2 regions of the Dietzia maris genome follow, and region 2 is predicted to be linked to the other one. Evidence: riboswitches for the same ligand, from Rfam matches in the RefSeq annotation. Region 2 holds a riboswitch; the other holds the start of a gene.
What was found. Region 2 has a riboswitch for cyclic di-AMP ahead of VYL96_RS04115 (transglycosylase family protein). Riboswitches for the same ligand answer to the same signal wherever they lie in the genome.
Positions count from the first base shown of each region.

Region 1: linked by a shared signal. The riboswitch ahead of VYL96_RS06165 (C40 family peptidase) and the one ahead of VYL96_RS04115 (transglycosylase family protein) in region 2 are both predicted to bind cyclic di-AMP.

Region 1 covers NZ_CP143053.1:1,347,180-1,353,332, forward strand. The annotation lists gene VYL96_RS06155 (DEDD exonuclease domain-containing protein) at 1-1,487, opposite strand, end outside; gene VYL96_RS06160 (hypothetical protein) at 1,665-1,883, shown strand; cyclic di-AMP (ydaO/yuaA leader) riboswitch at 1,963-2,112, shown strand; gene VYL96_RS06165 (C40 family peptidase) at 2,125-2,742, shown strand; gene VYL96_RS06170 (NlpC/P60 family protein) at 2,912-4,075, shown strand; gene VYL96_RS06175 (glycosyltransferase family 4 protein) at 4,168-5,301, shown strand; gene VYL96_RS06180 (AMP-dependent synthetase/ligase) at 5,366-6,153, opposite strand, start outside.
Region 2 covers NZ_CP143053.1:907,189-913,341, reverse strand. The annotation lists gene VYL96_RS04140 (glutaminyl-peptide cyclotransferase) at 1-604, shown strand, start outside; gene VYL96_RS04135 (MFS transporter) at 597-1,988, shown strand; gene VYL96_RS04130 (DUF2771 family protein) at 1,985-2,494, shown strand; gene VYL96_RS04125 (cold-shock protein) at 2,549-2,950, opposite strand; gene VYL96_RS04120 (hypothetical protein) at 3,068-3,355, shown strand; cyclic di-AMP (ydaO/yuaA leader) riboswitch at 3,537-3,696, shown strand; gene VYL96_RS04115 (transglycosylase family protein) at 3,708-4,346, shown strand; gene VYL96_RS04110 (hypothetical protein) at 4,457-4,657, opposite strand; gene VYL96_RS04105 (helicase-associated domain-containing protein) at 4,761-6,153, shown strand, end outside.

The sequences.
Region 1 (6,153 bases), 440 kb from region 2:
ATCCATCGGTGGACGTTCTGAATCTGGGCCCGGGTCGCCCCGGCGAACGGCCCGGGTGCGGGCTGCACGGTGGCCGCGGCGGCCCGTAGTCCGTCGATGACCGGCATGGGCGCGGCTCCGGGTGGAACCGTGCCGGATCCGGCGAGCCGGCCGTGGCGGACGACCGCCACCGCCCAGGCCCGGCGGGGCGCCGGTTGGACGAGCACGATCTCTGCGAGCGCGGCGGTGGCGACCAGCTCCTGCCGGCGGGCGAGTACCCGGATGAGGGCGGCGGTCCTGTCGCGCAGTCTCGCCCCGCGTTCGAAGGCCCCGCCTGCGGCCAGTCGGTCGATCTGCTCCACGAGCGCATGCAGCGGGGCCGAATCACGCCCGTCGGCGAGCGCCGCCCAGCTCTCGGGCGCGGGCCGACCGCCGAAAGCCTCGAGGAGGTCCTCCCAGGCGGTGCGCGCGTCCTCGGCGCGGCGGAAGGGTCCGATCGCAGTGGGATCCTCCGGGACCCGGACGATCGTCGGGCGGCTGGCGCGGCCGGTGGGAGGGGAGAGCCACCAGCCTCGCCGGGGGCTGCGGGACCGTCTGTTGAACGGTGGCTGCAGTGAGTCGATGAGTTGTTCCTCGACGGTCCACGCCTCGAGGAGGTGGGCGCACGGCACTGAGTCCACCGATGCGGCCAGGCCGACCATGGTGCGCATCCGTCCTCGGGTGTCCCCGCCGGAGTAATAGGAACGCGCGCGACGACGCACCGAACCGGACGAACCGACGTACAGCGGCCCGCCGGCCTCGTCGCGGAAGACGTAGACCCCGGGACCGTCGGTGAGCGACTCGGTGAGGGTCGCGCGACGTCGGATCTCGGGAGCCAGGCGGCCGTCGTACGCCAGCAGCTCCGAAAGGGTGGACACCCCGCAGTCACCGACCCGCGAGATGAGGGCGTGCAGTACGTCCACGGTGGCACGCGCGTCCTGCAGGGCGCGGTGATTGGGCTCGACCGTGGCGCCCAGGTGTGCGGCCAGGACCCCGAGCCGGTGGCCACGCGTCTCGCCCGGGTGCAGCACCCGCCGGGCGAGCGCGAGGGTGCACACGGACGGGGGATCCGGCCACCGGTGGCCCGTCGCTGCCGCGGCGGCGCGGAGGAAGCCGAGGTCGAACCGGGCGTTGTGTGCCACCAGGACCGCCCCGCGCGAGAACTCGAGGAACGTCGCCATCACCTCGCCGAGGGACGGCGCCCCGACGAGATCCTCCGGTGCTATTCCCGTCAGCCTGCTGATGTGCCCCGGTAGGACACCGTCGATCGAGACGAAGGTCGACAGCTCCGCCTGCACCTCGCCTCCCCTGACCCGGACGGCGCCGATCTCGGTGATCTCGTCGCCGCCCGGCCTGGTGCCGGTGGTCTCGAGGTCGACGACGACGAAGGTCACCTCGGACAGCAGCGGCTCGAGCTCGTCGAACGCGGCCTGCACGCCGACGGGTGCCGGTGAGGTGGACGGGGGCATGACGGAGACGGTAGCGGCGGGGTCCGACATCGCCGTCCGTGGGCGGCGGCGGGGCCACGGACCGGGGGAGTGTGTCGTACCCGGTTCCTAGGGTGCGCCCCGGGCCGACCGCCGCGGGCCGCATCGCGGCTCGATAACGAACGGGCAACACGCCCAGGACGGAATGTGAGATAGATCATGGTGTCGATGGATTGCGCTCGCTGCCCGGCGGTGGCGGGCGACTGTGAAGGCTGCATCGTTTCCCTGCTTCTCGGCGAGAAGGGCCAGGTAGATGAGCTTTCTCCGGAGTCCTGCGGGTACGTGCTGGACCCGGAGGTGCGGACGGCGATCGATGTCCTCCGAGCCGCGGGCATGGTGACGTCCATCGACATCCTGGCCGCGGAAACCGCCGCGTGAGCGGGGAACTGGACTTCGGCGAGATGGTTTCGTAACCTTTTCGAGACCTCGGAAGTCATTCCCCGCCCGCCGGTGGGGAGCCGGGGTCACGCCTAAGCGCCCGAGGGCGCGCCGGGGAACCACGTTCCACTGGGGTGAATCGCTCGACGACCGGGAGGTCGGCGAGCGTAGGACAGACTTCCGTGTCCGAACCCGTCAGCTAACCCGGTCGGTGTCGCAGGAAGAAAGAGGAAAGTCTCTCGTGGGAGTCCACAGCATCAAGACCAGCTCGACCGGCCGCCGCGTGGCCGCCGCCGGACTGCTCGCCGCCGGAGCCGCTGTCGCGGGCTCCGGGACCGCGTCCGCCGCGCCCGTGACCGTCGACGTCCCCGTCGAGCTGCGGCTGCCGGGTGTTCCGGCCCAGGTCACCATCGACGTCCCGGAGGGCATCGCACTTCCGGCCGGCCTCCAGCAGGCCGCCCAGGCGGCCCCGGCCGCTCCGGTCGAGTTCGCCACCCCGGCGCCCGAGATCTCCACCGGCCAGCGCATCCTGGACGCGGCCACCACTCGTGTCGGCTCGCCCTACGCGTGGGGAGCGACCGGCCCCAGCTCGTTCGACTGCTCCGGCCTGACCTCGTGGGCCTACAAGGAGGCGGGGATCTCGATCCCGCGGACGAGCCAGGCTCAGATCGGCGGCGGCACCCCGGTGGCCAAGTCCGACCTGCAGCCCGGCGACATCGTCGCCTTCTACAGTGGCGCGTCCCACGTCGGCATCTACGCCGGCAACGGTCAGGTCGTCCACGCCCCGTACTCCGGTACCTCCGTGAGCTACGCGTCGCTGGACTCGATGCCGTTCTACGGCGCCACCCGCTACTACTGAGCGGGTCGGCTCTCCGACTCCTGCACACCCCGCCTGAGACCGGTCGCGTACCGGCCCCGGGCGGGGTGTGTCGTATGTAACATCCCCTCTCGGGAGCCGGACGCCTCTGCAGGCGTTCGGACCGGCCCAGCCCAGGCGCACCCCGGATCCGAGAGACCGACGACAGCAGATGAAGCCCCGTCCCCGCGTGAGCATGGTCGCCGCCGCTGCGGCCGCGGCGGTCGTGGTGCTGCTGGCCGTCGCCGGTGTCACCGCTCAACCCACCGCCACTGCTCAGCCCACCGTTCCCGTCGCCGCCTCCACGACGACCGCGGCCCCCGCGGCTGACGCTCCCCCCACTCTGAGCGAGAGCGCGGTCGATGCGCCGGCCTCCGCCTCGCGCGGTGCTCCGGAGGGCTCCGTGTCCGCGGCGGGCGAGGACCTGGCCGAGTTGGCGCGGCTGTCCGAGGCGGCGGGGGCTCTCGGCGAGGAACTCCACCTGGCCCGCGCGGAACTCGACCGCGCCGAGCGGGAGCGGGATCGCCTCGAGCGGGCCGCCGGGGCAGCCGCCGGCCGAGCCGCGGTGGCCGACGGTGCGGCCGTGAGGGATCAGTCCCTCGTCGACCACCTCGCCGCCATGAGGTACCGCGGTGGCGACCCGGGCGCGACCCGTGCCGCGATGCTCGCCGAGAGCCCACGGGACCTCGTGCACAGATTGGACGCGCTACGCCGGCTGTCCGGCGCGACCACGAGCGCACTGGACGCCTCGCGGGCGGCCTCCGAGACTGCCGCACGCCTCCGGGATGACGCCACCAGGGCCGCGGATGCTGCGCGGGCCTCCGCTCGCGCGGCGCGAGAGCACGCCGATCACCTCGACCGGCGCATGGCCGAGATGCGCGAACTCATGGACGAGGTACGTCGCCGCGTGGACTCCCTGTCGGACGGGCAGCGGGCCCTGTGGGTCGGCGGGCCGGTGATGCCCGCCGGTTACGTCGCCCCGCCCGTGGACGACGCCAACTCGGCCGCGCTCCGCGTGGCACTGACCCGGCTCGGCGCTCCGTACTCGTGGGGCGCCACCGGTCCCGACGAGTTCGACTGCTCCGGGCTCATGGTGTGGTCGTACGCCCGGGAGGGCAAGACCCTGCCACGATCGAGCCAGGCGCAGGCGGTCTCCGGGGCGCCCGTGGCGATGCGGGACGCCCGTCCCGGCGATCTCGTCATCTACTACCCGGAGGCGACCCACGTGGGGATGTACGCCGGCGACGGTCTGGTGCTGCACGCCCCGACCTACGGCGTCCCCGTCAGACTGGAGAGGGTCGACGCTATGCCGATCCACTCGATCCGACGGTACTGACCGCGCGCGGACGGCCCCGTGACGTTCCCGGGGCGCACGGTCGTGCCGGGTCGCGCGGGGCCGGTGTAGGTGCTGTGGCAGGCTCGGAGTCGATGACCAAGACCCTGCTGATCACCAACGACTACCCGCCGCGCCCCGGCGGGATCCAGTCCTATCTCGAGACGTACCTGAGCCACCTCGACCCCGCCGAGGTCGCGGTCCTCGCGTCGACGTTCCGCGGTGCCGAGTCCGCCGAGTACGACGCGTCGAAGCCCTATCTCGTGGAGCGCGTACCCACCGAGATGTTGCTGCCGACGCCGGACCTGGCGGCCCGGGCGCGTCGCCTCGCCTCGGATTTCGGGGCGACGACGATCTGGTTCGGGGCGGCCGCCCCGCTCGCGGCCATGGCCCCGGTCCTGCGTGAGGGGCCCGTGGAGCGGGTCGTGGCGAGTACCCACGGGCACGAGGTGGGATGGTCGATGCTCCCCGGGTCGCGTCAGGTCCTGCGCGTGATCGGGGAGTCGACCGACGCGATCACCTACGTCAGTGACTACACGCGAAGGCGCGTCTCCGCGGCCTTCGGCCCCCGGGCACGGCTGGTGCGTCAACCGGGCGGTGTCGACACGGAACGGTTCCGCCCGGACCCGGTCAGGCGCCGGGCGATCCGGGACCGCTACGGGGTCGCGGACCGCGACGTGATCGTGTGCCTGTCCCGTCTCGTGCCGCGGAAAGGTCAGGATGCGCTCATCCGCGCGATGCCGGAGATCGCCCGACGGGTGCCCGGGGCCGTCCTCGTCGTCGTCGGCGGGGGGCCGTACAGACGGACGCTCGAGGGGCTCGCACGCCGGTACGGCGTGGCGGACCGGGTCATCTTCTCCGGCCGGATCCCCGCGGACGAGATCGTCGACCACCACCGCATGGCCGACGTCTTCGCGATGCCGTGCCGCACGCGCGGCGGCGGGCTGGACGTGGAGGGACTGGGGATCGTCTACCTCGAGGCCTCGGCGTGTGGCGTACCGGTGGTGGCGGGGCGTAGCGGGGGAGCGCCGGAGACGGTCCGGGACGGGCGGACCGGACTCGTGGTGGACGGGACCTCGCGGCGCGAGATCGTCGACGCGGTGGCCGGGCTGCTCGAGGACCGTCCGCGGGCGTCCTCGATGGGGCTCAGTGGCCGCCGTTGGGTCCTCGAGAACTGGCGGTGGGAGGACCTGGCGCGGGACATGCAACGCGTGCTCTCGGGGGAGTGACCCGCGAGAGCACGCGTCCGGGCCGTCGTGCCGTCCGGCTCGGCCCGACCGTCAGGCCGCGCCGTCAGGCGTAGAGGGCCTCGATCTGCTCGGCGTACTTCTGGTGCACCACGTTGCGCTTGACCTTGAGCGACGCGGTGAGCTCGCCGGTCTCCTCGGTGAACTGGTCCGGCAGGACGTGGTACTTCTTGATCGACTCCGAGTGCGACACGCTGCGGTTCGCCCGCGCCAACGCCTGATCGAGGTGCTCGATCATGTCGGCGTCCTTGAGCAGCTCGTACAGCGACCCCGACTTGTCGTGGTGGGACTTCCAGCGCTCCAGGGCCTCCGGATCCAGGGTCAGCAGGACGGAGACGAACGGCTTGCCGTCGCCCACACAGACCGCCTCCGCGACCAGGGGATCGGCGCGCAGGGCGTCCTCCAGCTGGTTGGGAGCCACGTTCTTGCCGCCGGCCGTGACGATGATCTCCTTCTTGCGGCCGGTGATCGACAGGTAGCCGTCCTCGTCCAGCGAGCCGAGGTCGCCGGTCCGGAACCAGCCGTCCGTGAAGGACTCGGCGGTCGCCTTCTCGTTCTGCCAGTAGCCGGAGGCCACCACGGGGCCGCTCACCTCGACCTCGCCGTCCTGGGCGATACGGACGGCGCACCCGGGGAGCGGCTGGCCGACGCTGCCGATGCGCATGTGGCCCGGGGTGTTCACCGTGATCGCGGCGCACGTCTCCGTCAGGCCGTAGCCCTCGAAGATGTTGACCCCGATGCCGTCGAAGAAGTGGGTCAGCCGGTCACCGAGGGCCGCGCCGCCGGAGATGGCGACCTCACAGCGTCCACCGAGGGCGTTGACGAGCTTGGCGT
Region 2 (6,153 bases):
CGAGGTCTACGAGTCGACGGGCCGGTACGGCGACTCGGTGGTGCAGCGTCGGCCGCTCGAGGGTGGGGACGCGGTGACCGTGGAGATGGCGGATGACGAGTTCGGCGAGGGCCTGGCCGTCACCCCCGACACGCTGTGGACGCTGACGTGGAGGAAGGGGGTCGCCCACAACCGTGACCCGCGGACCCTCGAGGTCCGGTCCGAGGCCACGTACCAGGGCGAGGGCTGGGGCCTGTGCTTCGACGGCTCCGGGCTGGTAATGAGCGACGGCTCCGACACGCTGACCTTCCGGGACCCTGCCACGTTCGAACCGGTCGGCACCGTCGCCGTCACCTCGGGCGGCACGCCGGTGCCCCGGCTCAACGAGTTGGAGTGTGTGGACGGCGACGTCCTGGCGAACGTGTGGATGACCGACGAGATCATCCGGATCGATCCCGCCACCGGCGAGGTCACCGCCATCTACGACGCCGCGCAGCTCGGCCGGCCCCGGCCGGCCGACCCGGACGCCGTGCTCAACGGGATCGCGTCGCTGCCGGGCTCGGAGAGCCTCCTGGTCACCGGGAAGCTGTGGCCGCAGATGTACGAGGTGCGACTCGTTGGGTGAGCGCCCCCGGGGACCAGCACGGCGGGCCGCCGCCTCCACCGGGCGGGGGGTGCGCCGGATCTTCCACGCCGACGGTGCGGACCGCTCGGGGCTGGCGCCGCTGAGCTACGTCACCATCGCGAACTTCGCGTGTGACGCCATCCTCGCGGTAGCCCTCGCCAACACCCTGTTCTTCTCGGCGGCGACCGCGGAGTCACGCGGCAACGTCGCGCTGTACCTGCTGGTGACGGTCGCCCCGTTCGCGCTGATCGCGCCCGTCATCGGCCCTGCCCTCGACCGCCTGCGCAGTGGCCGTCGGCTCACCGTCTCGCTGACGTTCACCCTGCGTGCGGTGCTCGCGGTGATCCTCGGCCTGAACTTCGACACATGGCTGCTCTATCCGCTCGCCCTGGGCATGCTCGTGCTGTCCAAGACGTTCGGCGTGGTCAAGGCCTCCATCACCCCGCACGTGCTGCCACCGGCGCTGGACCTGGTCCGGACCAACTCCCGCCTGACGGTGCTGGGACACGTCGGCGGCAGCGTCGTCGCCGGGGCCGCCGCCGGCGCCGTGGCATGGATCTGGGACTCCCCCACCGCGCTATGGCTGCTCGCCGCGGTCGCCCTCGTGTCGGCCTACGTGTCCATGACGATCCCCGCGCACGCCGAGGCGTCGGAGGACGATGAATCCGCCACCCTGTGGTCGGGACACGGGGGTTCGGTGGGACGTGGCCTGCGCGCCGTGCTCACCCGGCCGCTCGGCAGGAACGTCCTGGCGAATCTCTGGGCGGTCTCGCTGGTGCGGTTCATGACGGGATTCCTCACCCTGTATCTGGCCTTCGTCGCCAAGGCGCAGGAGGACGCGTCCGCCCTCGAACAGGCGGGCCTGCTCGCGATCGCCGGCGCGGCCGGCGGGTTGGGCACCTTCGCCGGCAACGCGGTCGGCGCCCGACTGCCGCTGGGGCGCCCGGGCCGGATCACGAGCACGGCGGCGGGGGCGGCGCTGGCCACGGCCGTCGTCGCGGCATTCCTCGGCACGCTCTGGGGCGCGGCCGTCCTGGCGCTGGTGGCCGCGGTGTGCAGCGCACTCGGCAAGGTGGCACTGGACGCGTCCATCCAGACCGACATCCCCGACGCCGCCCGCTCGTCGGCGTTCGGTCGGTCCGAGACCGCGTTGCAGCTGGCGTGGGTCGCGGGCGGGGCGTTGGGCGTGCTGTTGCCGCCCGACTTCACGATCGGGTTCTCGATGATCGCCTCGGTCGGCGCCCTGCTGTTCGCGCAGTCACTGCTCACCGCTCGCGGCTCCACCCTCGTCCCCGGCCTGGGCGGCGACCGGCCGCGGTTCCCGGGCGGGCCCCGTGACCCGGGTGCGCTCGGCGGCCACCTGCTCGGCAGAATGAAGGGGTGAGTTCCCTGAGTGATGCCCCGTCGACCGGCCCCCGCGTCCGCCCGATCACCTGGGCGATCCTGGCGTGGATGATCATCATGATCGCGGCGATCGTCGGCGCGTGGCAGGGGTCGGAGTCCCGCTACGGGGCGCTGCCCGAGATCACCGTCGCCACCGACCGCGGGCAGGAGAAGGTCCTCCCGTTCACCGCGACCGACCTGGACGGCAACACGTACACCAACCCGGTCGGCGAATTCCACGTGCAGGACGAGCACACGTTGACGGTCCGGCTACCCGGCGAGCTGCGGTCCGCGACGATGGACGTCTACGAGGTCCGCGCCGACGGGGTGCGCGACTACACGGTCGAGGCGGACGGACCCGGCCAGCTCCTCGTGCCCGTGACCACCCCGGAGGAGGGCCGGATCGAGGGCCTGGCCATCCGGGCAGTGGCGATCGTCTACGCGGCGGACGGCTCGGAGTCGATCCTCAACGGCGAGTGGTCGGTCGGCTTCACCTACGAGGACTGACCCACCGAACGCACTGGAGCCGGGCCCTCGCCCCGGCCCTGCGCCGTGACGGGATCAGGCGTCCAGCTCGCGCGCTACCGCGCGCAGGACCGAGGCAACCCGGCTCGAGATCTTGTGGTCCGGTCGGTGACCGCGCCGCAACTCCGGCTGGACGGTCGACTCGAGCACCTTGATCATGTCCTCGACCATCCCGTGCAGCTCATCGGGCGAGCGCCTGGGCCCGCCGCGCGGGGCGCGCTCCTCGGCGACGGTCGGCTCGTCGTGGACCACCACGCGCAGCGCCTGCGGACCGCGGCGGCCGGAGACCATGTCGAACTCCACACGCTGACGGGGGCGCAGGGTCTCCACGCCGGCGGGGAGCGCGTCCGCGCGTACGTAGACGTCCTCGCCGCCCTCCTGGGACAGGAAGCCGAACCCCTTCTCCGCGTCGTACCACTTGACCTTGCCGCTGGGCACCGCGAACCACCTTCCGTCCCGGGCGCGCACGGGCGCGACCGACAACTCCACTGACGATCAGAGACTACCCTCGTGCGCGTTGGTGACGGCCGCGAGGCGAGCGGTACCCTCCCCTGTGTGACCTCCGACGATCGACGCCCGGCCGACGACCCCTGGACACCCGACGCGTCCGCCTCCGGTGACGCGCACGCGCCCGCGCGGCCACGTCGCCGCGGGCTGTTCGTGGCCGCGCTGATCATCTTCGCGATCGGGGTCGTCTTCACGATCGTCGCCGCGCTGACGCCGTTCGTGCTCGACCGCGACGCGCCGACGATCCTGTACCTCGGCGCGATGTTCTTCACTCCGGTGGGCTTCCTGCTGGGCCTCGCGTACGCCATTCTCGGCTCGCGCCCGCCCAGGGTGTGACCAACTCCACCCTCGTGGTAACGACCCAGGTAACGAGCGGATAACAGCGCGCTATCTCCGCCCGGGCGAGCTCTTTTTATTTCAGAATGGTGACGATCCGGCATCGAACCGCTACTGTTCCGTAGCAGACTCGTCAGCGAGTCGGCATCGGCCGCACCCACCGAACCCCGCCCTGCGGCCGACGCCACTGTGACCATTACCCGGGCGGGGACGGGGGACCCGACAGGGCCCACGACGGGCCCGGCGACCGCAGGTCGCCTTGGGGTGAAGCCGCCGCCGGCGGCCGGACGCACTCGTTTCCGAACCCGACAGCTCACCTCGTAGGCACAGAGTGAAAAGGACTGACGCGTACATGACCTCGTACACCGGACGCCACCGCGCCGCCACCCCCTCCTCCGCGCCCAAGACCGCCGTCAAGGTCGTGCTCGCCGGCACCGCCTTCTCCGCCGCGGGCCTGGCCCTCGCGCCGGCCGCCAACGCCGCGCCCGACTCCGACTGGGACCGTCTGGCCCAGTGTGAGTCCGGCGGCAACTGGGCCATCAACACCGGCAACGGCTACCAGGGCGGCCTGCAGTTCTCGCCGAGCACCTGGGCCGCCTACGGCGGCACGCAGTACGCGCCGACGGCCAACCAGGCCACGCGCGAGCAGCAGATCGCGATCGCCGAGAAGACCCTCGCCGGCCAGGGCTGGGGCGCATGGCCCGCCTGCTCGGCCAAGCTGGGCCTCAACTCGGCGCCCACCCCGCGTGACCTGTCGGCCCCGAAGCCGGCTCCGGCCCCGCGCCCGCACGCTGATACGGCCGCCCCGGCCGCCCCGCCCGAGGTCAGCGCCGCCGATCACGTGGCCACTCTCAAGGCGTTCGCCGAGAGCCGCGGTGTCTTCCTCCCGATCACCGAGGGTTACGAGGCCAACAAGGCCGCCGTCGACGCCGCCTACGCCGGCAACCAGGACCTGGTGGACGGCTTCGTCGCCACCTACCTGGCCAACTGACGCCGGCGACACCCGCCGAGCGGTCCCCGGGCCACGAGGAAGGGCCGCCACCCCCTACAGGGAGTGGCGGCCCTTCTCGCGTTCCTCGGCGCCGCGCCGGAGGTCGGATCTCAGGCGACCCAGGGCGCGCCGTTGATCTTGGTGTACGGGTGGATGTAACCGAGTCGCTCCTGCGGGAGCGGGAAGGTCTCCTGGCCGAACGGCGACAGGCCTCCCGCGACCAGCGCGGCGAGTTCGGTGACCGGGTGCTCGCCGAACGAGGCGTCGGGCCAACCCGGGTTGTCATAGGTCAGATTCTTCTTGGCAGCCACGCCTGTAGTCTCTCACCTCCGACCCGATTCGGCAGCAGGTGGGTCGATTCCCACGCGGACCGGTTCTCACGGCCGCCGCGGTCTCACTAGGCTGGGACGGATCATGCCCAGCTCCCGAGCCACCTCACGCGGCGCCGCCTCACGCGGCGCCGCCGCCGACGCGCCGGACTTCCCCGCCTGGCTCGCCGGGTTGTCCGACGACGCCCTCGTGCGCGTGTGCGAGCTGCGCCCGGACGTGGCCACTCCCCCGCCCGCCTCGCTGGACGTGTTGGCGTCGCGACTGCGCCTGCCGGCGTCCACCGCGCGGGCGGTGGGGACGTTGTCGTGGCCGGAGCTGCTCGTGGCCGCCGCGGCCGCGGCGGTCGGCGCCGATTCCGGGGCCGTACCACTGGGCGCGGTGTCGGGGAGACTGGGTGTCGACGACGACGAGCCCGTCTTCCACGCCGCCGTGGCCCGTCTCCGCGAACTCGCGTTGATCTGGGGCGAGGAGGACTCGGCGCGGATGGTGCCCGTCACGGCGGTGGCGATCCGGTCGGCTCCCGTGGTGGCCCCTCATCCGGGCGAGCCCGCCGGGGCCGATCTCGAGGCGGCGTGGGGCGGCCTGTCCTCGGCTGCGGCGGGGGTCCTCGAGGCCATCGCCCGCGGGCGCATCCCGGCCGGTGCGCTCGGGGCCGGGGCGTCGGAGTCCGTGCGCGCGGCCGCGGTCGAACTCGCCCAGGCGGGGTTGGCGGAGCTCACCGGCGACGACGACGCCGAGCGGGTGGTGCCCCGCGCCCACGCCCTCGACCGGGCGCGCCACGGGGCCCGCGCGGACGGCTCGTCCCTGCTCCACCCACCGGCCTGGGCGACGCCTCGCGCCGGGGCGGGTGCCGGGCGGGCCCGCGAGGTGGACGCCTCCGGCGGCGTGGCGGCCCTCGACCTGCTCCACCGCTGCGACTCGGTGCTGGCGGCGCTCTCGACCGCCCCGGCGGCCACCCTCAAGGCCGGCGGCGTGGGGGTCCGCGAGTTGCGCCGGGTGGCGCGGGCGGCCGCGCTCGAGGAGTCCGAGCTGCCCCTGTTGCTCGAGGTCCTCGCGGCCGCCGGCCTCATCGCGGTCGGCGACGCCGAGGTCGGGGACGTCGACTACGACTCGGTGTGGGCGCCCACCGAGGCCGCGGACGTGTGGTCGGCGCGCGAGCCCGCCCGCCGCTGGGCCGAGCTGGTCGTGGCGTGGTGGTCGATGCCGCGCACCCCGTGGCGCGTCGGCTCCGAGCTCGAGGGCGGCGGGACCCTGCCCGCACTGGGCGAGCCCGTCGGCCCGCCCGGACCGACGGAACGCGGCCGCGTCCTGAAGGCGCTGGCCGCCCTGGACCCCGCGGCCGAGCCCGCCGACGCCCTGCTGCCCGAGGTGGTGCGCTGGTCGGCGCCGGTGTGGTTCTCGCGTGCGGGTGCGCGGCCCGTCTCGGAGACCGTGGCCGAGGCGCGACGGATGGGACTCGTCGTCGGGACCGTGGCCA